Regions from separate parts of the Breoghania sp. L-A4 genome, predicted to be linked through region 1. Evidence: predicted binding sites of a transcription regulator. Region 1 holds the regulator's gene; each other region holds the start of a gene.
What was found. Region 1 encodes LexA, which represses DNA repair genes until DNA is damaged. Its sites were predicted from a motif close to TGTTCNNNNTGTGTTCNG; they were not measured.
Positions count from the first base shown of each region.

Region 2: D1F64_RS11385 (single-stranded DNA-binding protein) is a predicted target of LexA. The motif match lies at 1,712-1,729, and genes of this name have one in related genera.
Region 3: D1F64_RS16460 (UvrD-helicase domain-containing protein) is a predicted target of LexA. The motif match lies at 1,594-1,611, and genes of this name have one in related genera.

Region 1 covers NZ_CP031841.1:2,294,780-2,298,054, forward strand. The annotation lists gene D1F64_RS10585 (ComEC/Rec2 family competence protein) at 1-623, shown strand, start outside; gene D1F64_RS10590 (hypothetical protein) at 737-1,207, shown strand; gene lexA (transcriptional repressor LexA) at 1,256-1,969, opposite strand; gene glp (gephyrin-like molybdotransferase Glp) at 2,128-3,275, opposite strand, start outside.
Region 2 covers NZ_CP031841.1:2,475,064-2,478,338, reverse strand. The annotation lists gene D1F64_RS11395 (cation diffusion facilitator family transporter) at 1-246, shown strand, start outside; gene D1F64_RS11390 (DUF2306 domain-containing protein) at 257-655, opposite strand; gene D1F64_RS11385 (single-stranded DNA-binding protein) at 1,021-1,575, opposite strand; gene D1F64_RS11380 (SapC family protein) at 1,785-2,567, opposite strand; gene uvrA (excinuclease ABC subunit UvrA) at 3,201-3,275, shown strand, end outside.
Region 3 covers NZ_CP031841.1:3,597,974-3,601,248, reverse strand. The annotation lists gene ligA (NAD-dependent DNA ligase LigA) at 1-866, shown strand, start outside; gene D1F64_RS16465 (cytochrome b) at 972-1,523, shown strand; gene D1F64_RS16460 (UvrD-helicase domain-containing protein) at 1,641-3,275, shown strand, end outside.

The DNA.
Region 1 (3,275 bases):
TGACCATGCGGTCGGTCGCCGTGGCCGCGTTGTTGATCCTGGCCGCATCGCCCGAGGCCTTGCTGCAGCCGGGCTTCCAGATGTCGTTTGCCGCCGTGATCGCGCTGGTGGCGGCGTATGAGGCCTGGCGCAAGCGCGGCGCGCGCGAGACGACGCGCGCCGGGCACACGCTGTGGCATGGCTTGCGCTTCTGGATCGCCGGATTGCTGGTCACCTCGCTGATCGCCGGGCTGGCGACGGCGCCCATCGCGGCGGTGCATTTCTATCGCACGGCGCCCCTGGGGCTTCTCGCCAACATGGCGGCGATGCCGTTGGTGAGTCTGGTGATCATGCCTGCCGCCGTCGCCTCGGTCCTGGCCATGCCCTTCGGCCTGGACCCGCTGCCGCTGTCCGCCATGGGCGCCGGCATTGACGCCATGCTGGCGATTGCCGAGACCGTCGCGCGCTGGACGCCGTCCGGCGGGCTCGTCGGCGCCGTGCCGCCGGTCGTCGGACTCGCCTGCGTCGCCGGGCTGCTGCTTCTCGCCTTGCTCAAATCGCGCTGGCGGCTGATCGGTCTCGCCCCCATCAGCCTGGCGGCCGTGCTGCATTTTGGCTTTCCCCCGTCCGCCCGGATATTCTGATCAGCGAGGACGGACGCACGGTCGCCGCGCGCCAGCCCGATGGCCGCCTGGCGATCCTTCAGGGAAGCGGCGGGCGCTTTGCGGCCGAGGTCTGGCTGAGGGCCGATGGCGATGTGGCGCCGCTCGCGGACCGCAAGGCCCGTGCGCCGGTGGCGCGCTGTGATGATCTTGGGTGCGTGCTGAGCGCGGGACTTCAGGCGCACGCCGCGCCGGCGCGGGCCGCCCGCGCGCCGCCCGCCTTGCACATCGCGGTGCCGAAAACCCCGCAGGCGCTGCCCGAAGACTGCCGCCAGGCGGATGTGATCGTCGCCTTCTTCGAAGTGCCGGACTGGTGCGCGCGAAGTGCCCTGGTGTTCGACCGGACACGCCTTTTGCGCGACGGTGCCGCGGCGCTGTATCTCGCCGGACCCTCAGACACGCGGATGCCGGGCGGCGCCCGGGATCCGGTCTCAAAGCAGCCCGGACCCGGCACGGGAGCCGCAATGCCCCTGGATGCCGACGTGCCGCCGCTTGTGCGCTCCGCGCGCATCGAGACCGTCCGGAATGGCCGTCATCGTCCGTGGCACGGCGCGCCCGCGGATTGACCGCGTGTTCGCGCGATCCCGCGGAACGGAACCGCGTCCTGCCGGTGCTCAGTAGCGCCGGTAGAGCGCCACGAGCTTGCCCTGAACGCGGACCCGGTCGGCGCCGAAGATCCGTGTTTCATAGGCCGGGTTGGCGGCCTCCAGTGCGATCGAGGCGCCCTTCTTGCGCAGGCGCTTCAGCGTCGCTTCCTCTTCGTCCACCAGCGCCACGACAATGTCGCCGCTCTCGGCGGTGTCGCCCTTGCGGATCAGCACGGTGTCGCCGTCCAGGATTCCTGCGTCGATCATCGAATCGCCGCGAACCTCCAGCGCGAAATGCTCGCCCGACGACAGCATGTCGACGGGAATCGAAATGAAGTGGCTGTGTGTCTGGATCGCCTCGATCGGCACGCCGGCGGCAATCCGTCCCATCACGGGAACGGAGACCACGTCGTCGGGCGAGGCCTCGCGGGACGGGGCTCTTTGCGGTTCGCGCTTGCCCAGCGATCCTTCGATGACGCTTGGCGAGAAGCCGCGGCCGCGCTGCGCGGCAAGACTCGGAGAAATCGATTCCGGCAGCTTGAGAACTTCCAGCGCCCGCGCCCGATTCGGCAGCCGGCGGATGAAGCCGCGCTCCTCAAGAGCCGTGATCAGGCGATGAATGCCGGATTTGGAGCGCAAGTCGAGCGCATCCTTCATCTCGTCGAACGACGGCGGCACGCCGGCCTCCTTGACCCGTTCGTGGATGAACATCAGCAGTTCGTATTGCTTGCGCGTCAGCATGGATGGCCTTTCGCTTGCGGGTCCCTTGGCGCGGCTCGGAATGCCAAGCCGCAGCATCGGGTACAAAACACGAACGTAGGCTACCCGTTCTGTTTGTGTTCTGCAAGGCGAATATGAATGATGGATGTTGTTGGCGCGTTCGCGCGACGCAACGGCGGCTAGAGCCGCACGATGCTGACGGCGTCTCCGGCCGCCGCCGCGGGGGCGTGCGGCGCGCGGATGATCAGCGCGTCGGCCGCGGCGAGCGTGGCCAGCATGGAGGAATCCTGCAAGACGAACGGCGTGGCCACCAGACGGCCCGATGCGTCGCGCGACAGCCTGGCGCGCAGATAGTCCTGGCGGCGGTCGTTTTCGCCAAGCGCATCTCCCAGGATGGCGTCCTCTTCCTTCGGGCCGGAGCCGGGCTGACCGAGCAGCGCATCGAGCAGCGGCTTCAGGAATAGAAGCCCGCATACCATGGAGGAGACGGGATTGCCGGGCAGGCCGAGCACGCGCATGGGGCCGAGGTGGCCGAACATCAGCGGCTTGCCGGGCCGCATGGCGATGCGCCAGAAGGCCAGTTCCATGCCCTCGTTGCCCAGCGATTCCTGCACCAGGTCGTGGTCGCCGACGGAGGCGCCGCCCAGCGTCACGAGAATGTCGGCGCCCCATTCGAGCGCGGCGCGCACCTGGGTGGCGATGGCCACCTGATCGTCGCGGGCAATCTCCAGCATCCGTGCCTCGCCTCCATGCGCGCGCGTCAGGGAGGCGATGCCGAACTGGTTCGAGGCGACGATCTGGTCGGGCGCGGGCTCGGTGCCCGGCGGCACGAGTTCATCGCCGGTGGCCAGCACCGCGACCCTGGGACGCCGGCGCACCGGGATCTCGGCGTGGTTCATCGCCGCGGCCAGCGCCAGCGATCGGTAGCACAGGCGGGTTCCCGCCTTGAGCAGCACGTCGCCTTGGGTGAAATCGAGCCCGGCGCGGCGCACGTAGCGGCCCAGCGGCACGGCCTCGTTGGCGACGATCGTGTCACCGTCGCGGACCGCGTTTTCCTGGATCAGGATCGAATCGGCGCCTTCGGGCAGCGGCGCGCCGGTGAAGATGCGCACGCATTCGCCGGGGCCGACGGAGCCGGAGAATTCATGCCCCGCGGGCGCGTCGCCGATGACCTTCAGGGAGGCCGGCACCAGTTCCACGTCCGCCGCGCGCACCGCGTAGCCGTCCATGGCGCTTGCGGCAAACGGCGGCTGGGTGCGGGTCGCCGCCAGATCCTCGGCCAGCACGCGGCCGTCGGCGTCGGCCAGCGGCACGCGCTCGACCTCGG
Region 2 (3,275 bases), 180 kb from region 1:
GTCGACGCGCTGAACGAGCTGCGCACCATGCACATGGGACCGGACGACGTGCTGCTGGCGGTGTCGCTGGATTTCAAGAACGACATCTCCGTCGGCCAGGTCGAGGACGCGATCTACAAGCTGGAACAGACCATCAAGGCGCGTTTTCCGATGGTCCGCCGCCTGTTTATCGAGGTGCAGAACCGCAAGCACCATGAGGAAATGGTGCGCCAGGAGACGGATGCAGCCGCGACAGAGGCGCACTGACGCCGACGGCTCAGCCGCCGAAGACCACCTGATGCAGGATCCTGCCCGGCAGGAAGGTGAACAGCCCCGCCACGACCAGCGCGCCGACGAACAGCCCCGTCATGGCGCGGCGATGCGCCTGGATCCGGTTGCCGCGCGCCGCGAACACCGCAAACGGCAGTTGCACCAGCACATAGACCGCCAGCAGATGGATCGGGCTCCAGGGTCCCACCAGGCGGATCTCGTGGATGAAGAACGACGAACCGGCGAGCCCCGCCATCAGCGCCACCCAGATCCAGCCGGAGCGCCGGTGCGTGCCGTCACCCTTGGCGCGGGCGAACTGCAGCAATCCGAGCGCAAAGGCCGCAAACGCGGCATAGGCATGAAGCTGGATGATCAAGGGCGCGGAAAACAGAGGGGCGAGGCTCATCGGCCGATGGTGCTCCATTGCGAAAAGGCGGCCTGAACGGAGCCGGGCCGCGCAAGCATACCGCGCAAGGCGCTTCCTCTCAGACACCGCGCAACGCCGGTCACAGGAACCATTCTTTGCAACCGGTGGGACAAGCCCGCCTCCACCGCGCACCCGCCCTTGCAGGGAGTGGGGACCGATAGAGCAAGCCGCCGATGCTTCGAGACGCCGTCTGAGACGGCTCCTCAGCATGACGTTGTCCGTGTTGATATTTTTCGTGAGATCGCCACGCACTCAACGTCACCCTGAGGAGGCCGCGCGTGCGGCTGTCTCGAAGGGTCGGCGGCATCATGCCAACGGCCGAAAATATCCAACCCAACATTCGCTCAGAACGGGATTTCGTCGTCCATGTCGTCGACCGGGCCGCTGCGCTGGCCGCCCGGAGCACTCTGGCCACCCTGGCCGCCCTGACCGCCGCCATACTGGCCGCCCTGGTTCATCGGCGCGGACTGGCCGAAGTCGCCGCCGCCCTGACTGCCCTGGCCGACCCGTCCGCCGGAGCTGTAATCACCGCCGCCCTCACCCTGGGCGCGCCCGTCAAGCATGGTCAGCGTCGAGTTGAAGCCCTGCAGCACAACTTCCGTGGAATATTTGTCCTGGCCGCTCTGGTCCTGCCATTTGCGGGTCTGCAGCTGGCCCTCGAGATAGACCTTCGAACCCTTGCGCAGATACTGCTCGGCGACCTTGCACAGGCCCTCGTTGAAGATCACCACACGATGCCACTCGGTGCGCTCGCGGCGCTCACCGGTGTTCTTGTCGCGCCAGCTGTCCGAGGTGGCGACACTCAGATTGGCGATCGGACGGCCATCCTGTGTGCGGCGGATTTCCGGATCGGCGCCCAGATTGCCGACCAGAATGACCTTGTTTACGCTGCCAGCCATGTCTGAACTCCCGTCTCAAATCTTTGGGCGACCCTAACGCTTTTGCGGCGCGAACATCGCAAAACCATCCGGTTTTCCACAATAGGCTCCACAATACCGCAAGCCGCCACCGCGCCGCAGGATCAAAACGCGGACATGTTCGCATTTTGTTCCCATCAATGCAAGCAGCGCCTTAGCCGCCCCTTCCGCCGCAACACGGGCGCGGAGGCCTATTCCGCCATGGCGACGAGATCCGGCCAGACCTGCGTCGAGAGAAGCTGGCAATAGATGCCGGCCATCAGACCGTCGTTGCGCAGGCCGAGATAGGCCTCATCGGGCAGTTCCTGCAGGCGGCGCTCGTCGATGACGAAATAATCGGCGATGCGGACGGTTTCACCGTCCTTCAGGGTGAATTGCGCCTGGTTGGAAACCAGCAGGTCCAGCTCCTTGAGCCGGGCGACGAACGTGTCCGTGGCCCCGGCCTGGCGCTGGAAGGTGGCGCAGAACTCCAGCGCCTTTTCCGTCTGCTCGCTCGGCTTGCCGTCGACGAACAGCGGGACCTCACCACCGTCGCGCAACCGCGGGCACGCACTGTCAATGCAGAGCGCGAAATTGTCGCCGCTGTTCTCGCGCACCAGAATATAGGGGTAGCGGCGCACATAACCCGGCACATAGGTGGACGGTTTCCAGCGCCCGTCCGCGCCGACGAACAGATTCTGCTGCTGGCGCAGCCCCACCATCGCCACCGGCTGCGGCACATCGCGCCCAACGAAAACAATGGGATAGGTCCGGCAGGCGGCGGGGAACTCCGCCAGCGTGATGGGGATCGCCTGGGTCGCGGCGGCGAAGCTCATGTCATCGCTGCTATCCAGCCCCAGCGCGCCGTGCCGGTCCGGGTTCAGCGCTTCGGGCGCGGAGTAGAACAGCGGCATCATCGCCCCGCCCTGCGCGGCAGCCGCGGCGCTGCCCGCGCCATTGCCCTCAGCCGGCGTTTCGACGGGATCATCGGTCATAAGCGGTCCCTTGAGACAGGTCTTTCATGGCGGCACTATTGCAAAGATCCAAAGGGATTAGAACAAAAAGGCGCACTCGCCCACAGACTCTTTGCCCGTGTATCAGGCGATCCGGCGGCCCGGACAGGCTTGGCAGGCGGCACGACGCCGCCACGCAATCAGGACAAGCAGCCGGCGCCGATGCCTTGCAGAACCGGTCCGAAACGTCGCGAATTTCATTCAGATCGCTGCGGAATCGGCCCTGTTTCGGGGGGGTGTTTCGATGGATTTGAAGTGTTTTCGAGAAGAATCCGGCCCGATCCCGCTGCGGGGTTCTCCCCACGGAATTTGGGCGGACCATCCCGCGCATTTGCTCTTGTTCTCTTTTTGTACTTCTATAATATTGAGTCTGACAGCGCCTTGATTGACCCGTATAACCTCCCACTTGATGCCACGGGCCTCAAGGGGCATCAGACCGCAGCCAGTTCGCGCGCCGCCCATCCCGGCCCACCGGATCCATCGGGGGCCGCGCTCGAGCGCCACCACGCATTGTTCAGGACCCGGACGCGCCGGGCCCGCGAGGAAGTTTTCATGCCGGATACCAAGCCGCCGGAAGCCACATCCGACGCCGTTACCACCACCGTCGCCACCAGGATCGACGCCACGCGGTTCATCTCGGTGCGCGGCGCGCGCGAGCACAACCTCAAGAACGTCGATCTCGACATCCCG
Region 3 (3,275 bases), 1.3 Mb from region 1:
TTCCGACCACGTGCCCCGCCTGCGGCAGCCACGCGGTGCGCGAGGTGCATCCCAAGACCGGCCGCATCGACGCCATCCGCCGCTGCACCGGCGGGCTGATCTGCCCCGCGCAAGCGACCGAGAAGCTGAAGCATTTCGTCTCGCGCAACGCCTTCGACATCGAAGGTCTGGGCGACAAGCAGGTCGACGCCTTCTACGCCGACGGGATGGTGAAGAACCCCGCCGACATCTTCACGCTGCGGAGGCGCGACGCGGCCTCGCTGACCAGGCTCAAGAACAAGGACGGCTGGGGCGAGACGTCGGCGAAAAACCTCTTCGACGCCATCGACGAGCGGCGCGAGATCGATCTGCACCGTTTCATCTATGCGCTGGGTATCCGCCATGTGGGCGAGGGCAACGCCAAGCTGCTGGCGCGCGCCTACGGCTCGTGGGAGGCCTTCGCCAGGGCCATGCGCGCGGCGGAGGACCACGCGGGCGACGCCTGGGCGGAGCTCAACAACATCGACGGTGTCGGCGAGGTCGTGGCGGAGGCTCTCGTGCAATTCTTCTCCGAGCCGCACAACCGCGAGGTGCTCGAGGCGTTGCTGGCCGAGGTCACCCCGGTTGATGCGGAAAAGATCGCGGACACCGGCTCGCCGGTGGCCGGCAAGACGCTGGTGTTCACCGGATCGCTGGAACGCATGACGCGCGACGAGGCCAAGGCCATGGCCGAGCGCTTCGGCGCCAAGGTCGCGGGCTCGGTGTCGAAGAAGACCGATCTGGTCATCGCCGGACCGGGCGCCGGTTCGAAACTCAAGAAGGCCGAGGAGCTCGGCGTCGACGTGATCAGTGAGGACGACTGGTTCGATCTGGTGGGAGAGATCTGAGCAGTGTTCGATAAGTCTTATCTCACATTCACCATTACGAATGTTTAACTTGTCGCGGCGCCGCACCTGTTCTTTTCTCGCACCACAAGACATTGGTGGAGATGGATGATGGCGCTGACGGATACGCGGGCTGGCTACGGCTGGATTTCAATCGCCCTGCATTGGCTGGTCGCCGTTCTGGTGATCGCGCTTTTCCTCATCGGTGAGCAGTTCGAGGATCTCGGGCGGGAGGCGGGTGCATCGCTGCGCGCGCTGCACGTCTCGATCGGCATGATCGCCGTGGTCACTGTGCTGGCCCGCATTGCCTGGCGCTTCACGCAAGGCAATCCCAAGAAGGCCGAGGATCCGCGGCTGATCCTGCTTCTTTCCATCCTTGTGCAATGGGGCCTGATCCTGGCGACGCTCGCCCTGGTCATCACCGGTCCCCTGTCCATCTGGACCACCGGCCAGCCGATCGACGTCTTCGGGATGGTCCAGCTCGCATCGCCGCTCGAGCGCAACCGCGAGCTGCACGAGGCGATGGAGGAGATCCACGAAGTGGCGTCCTCGGTGCTGCTGCCGCTGGTGGCTCTGCATGTGCTCGGCGCGCTGAAGCACGCGGTGCTGGACCGGGACGGCATCTTCATGCGCATGCTGCGCCCCGCGCGCGAGGGCTGAGCGGCGGTCTTGTGTGCCTGCGAGGCGGGGGGCTAAAAAACGCGTCCACACGCCTCGCATGCGCCCCATTTGTTGCTATATTGTTCCGCAAAGCATCACGGATTCGCAAGGCGGCGCATGACAGACCCGAACGGGTATTCCGACGACGATTTGGATGATTGGGGCGTCGGAGCGCCACAGCCTGTGTCCGGATCCGTGCAAGCACACGGCTCAACGCCCGGGCAGGACGCTCCGGCCGGCGGCGGCATTGCGGCGCGGGCGCTCGCCGCGCGGTCCCAGCGCGCGCCGGATTATCTCAATGGCCTCAACCCCGAGCAGGGCCGGGCGGTGGAAACCATCGACGGGCCGGTTCTGGTGCTGGCGGGCGCCGGCACCGGCAAGACTCGCGTTCTGACCACCCGCATCGCGCATATTCTGGCGACCGAGCGCGCCTATCCGGGCCAGATTCTGTCCGTCACCTTCACCAACAAGGCGGCGCGCGAGATGAAGGAGCGCATCGCGGCGCTGGTCGGCCCCACGGCCGAGGGCATGACCTGGCTCGGTACCTTCCATTCCATCGGCGTGAAGATCCTGCGCCGGCATGCGGAGCTGGTCGGCCTGCGGCCCGATTTCACCATTCTCGACACCGACGACCAGTTGCGGCTGATCAAGCAGTTGATCAAGGCGGAGGGGCTGGACGACAAGCGCTGGCCGGCGCGGCAGTTCGCGCAAGTCATGGACGGCTGGAAGAACCGCGGCCTCGCGCCATCCGAGGTGCCCGAGGGCGAACGGCGCTCCTTCGGCAACGGCACGGCCGGAAAACTCTACGAGGACTATCAGGAGCGGCTGCGGATCCTCAACGCCGCCGATTTCGGCGATCTGCTGCTGCATTGCATCCGGCTGTTTCGCGAACACCCGGACGTGCTCAAGGGCTTCCAGGACCGCTTCCGCTACATGCTGGTGGACGAGTATCAGGACACCAACGTCGCCCAGTATCTTTGGCTGCGGCTGCTGGCGCAGGGCAACCGCAACATCTGCTGCGTGGGCGACGACGACCAGTCGATTTACGGCTGGCGCGGCGCCGAGGTCGACAACATCCTGCGCTTCGAGCACGATTTTCCCGGCGCGGTGGTCATCCGGCTGGAGCGCAACTACCGTTCCACGCCGCATATCCTCGCCGCCGCCTCGCACCTGATCGCCAAGAACGAGGGGCGTTTGGGCAAGACACTGTTCACCGACAGCAAGGATCCCGACGCCGAGCGCGTATCCGTGGCCTCCGTCTGGGATTCGGAAGAAGAAGCGCGCGCGATCGGCGAGGACATCGAGCAGTTGCAGCGCGATGGCCACGCGCTCAACGACATGGCGATTCTGGTGCGCGCGTCCTTCCAGATGCGCGAGTTCGAGGACCGCTTCATCACCCTGGGTCTGAACTACCGCGTCATCGGCGGCCCGCGCTTCTATGAGCGCATGGAGATCCGCGACGCTCTCGCCTATTTCCGCGCCATGCTGCAGCCGTCGGACGATCTGGCATTCGAGCGCATCGTCAACACGCCCAAGCGGGGCCTTGGCGAAGCGACGCTGGGGCTGGTGCACGGGCTGGCGCGCGCCAAGGGCATTCCCCTGATGCAGGCGGCGGCGGAGCTGGTCCAGACCGAGGAGCTGCGCGCCAAGGCGCGCGGCGTTCTGCAGGGCGTGCTGAGCGATTTCGCCCGCTGGCGCGGCCAGCTCGAGACGCTCAAGCACACGGATCTCGCGGAAATCATTCTCGACGAG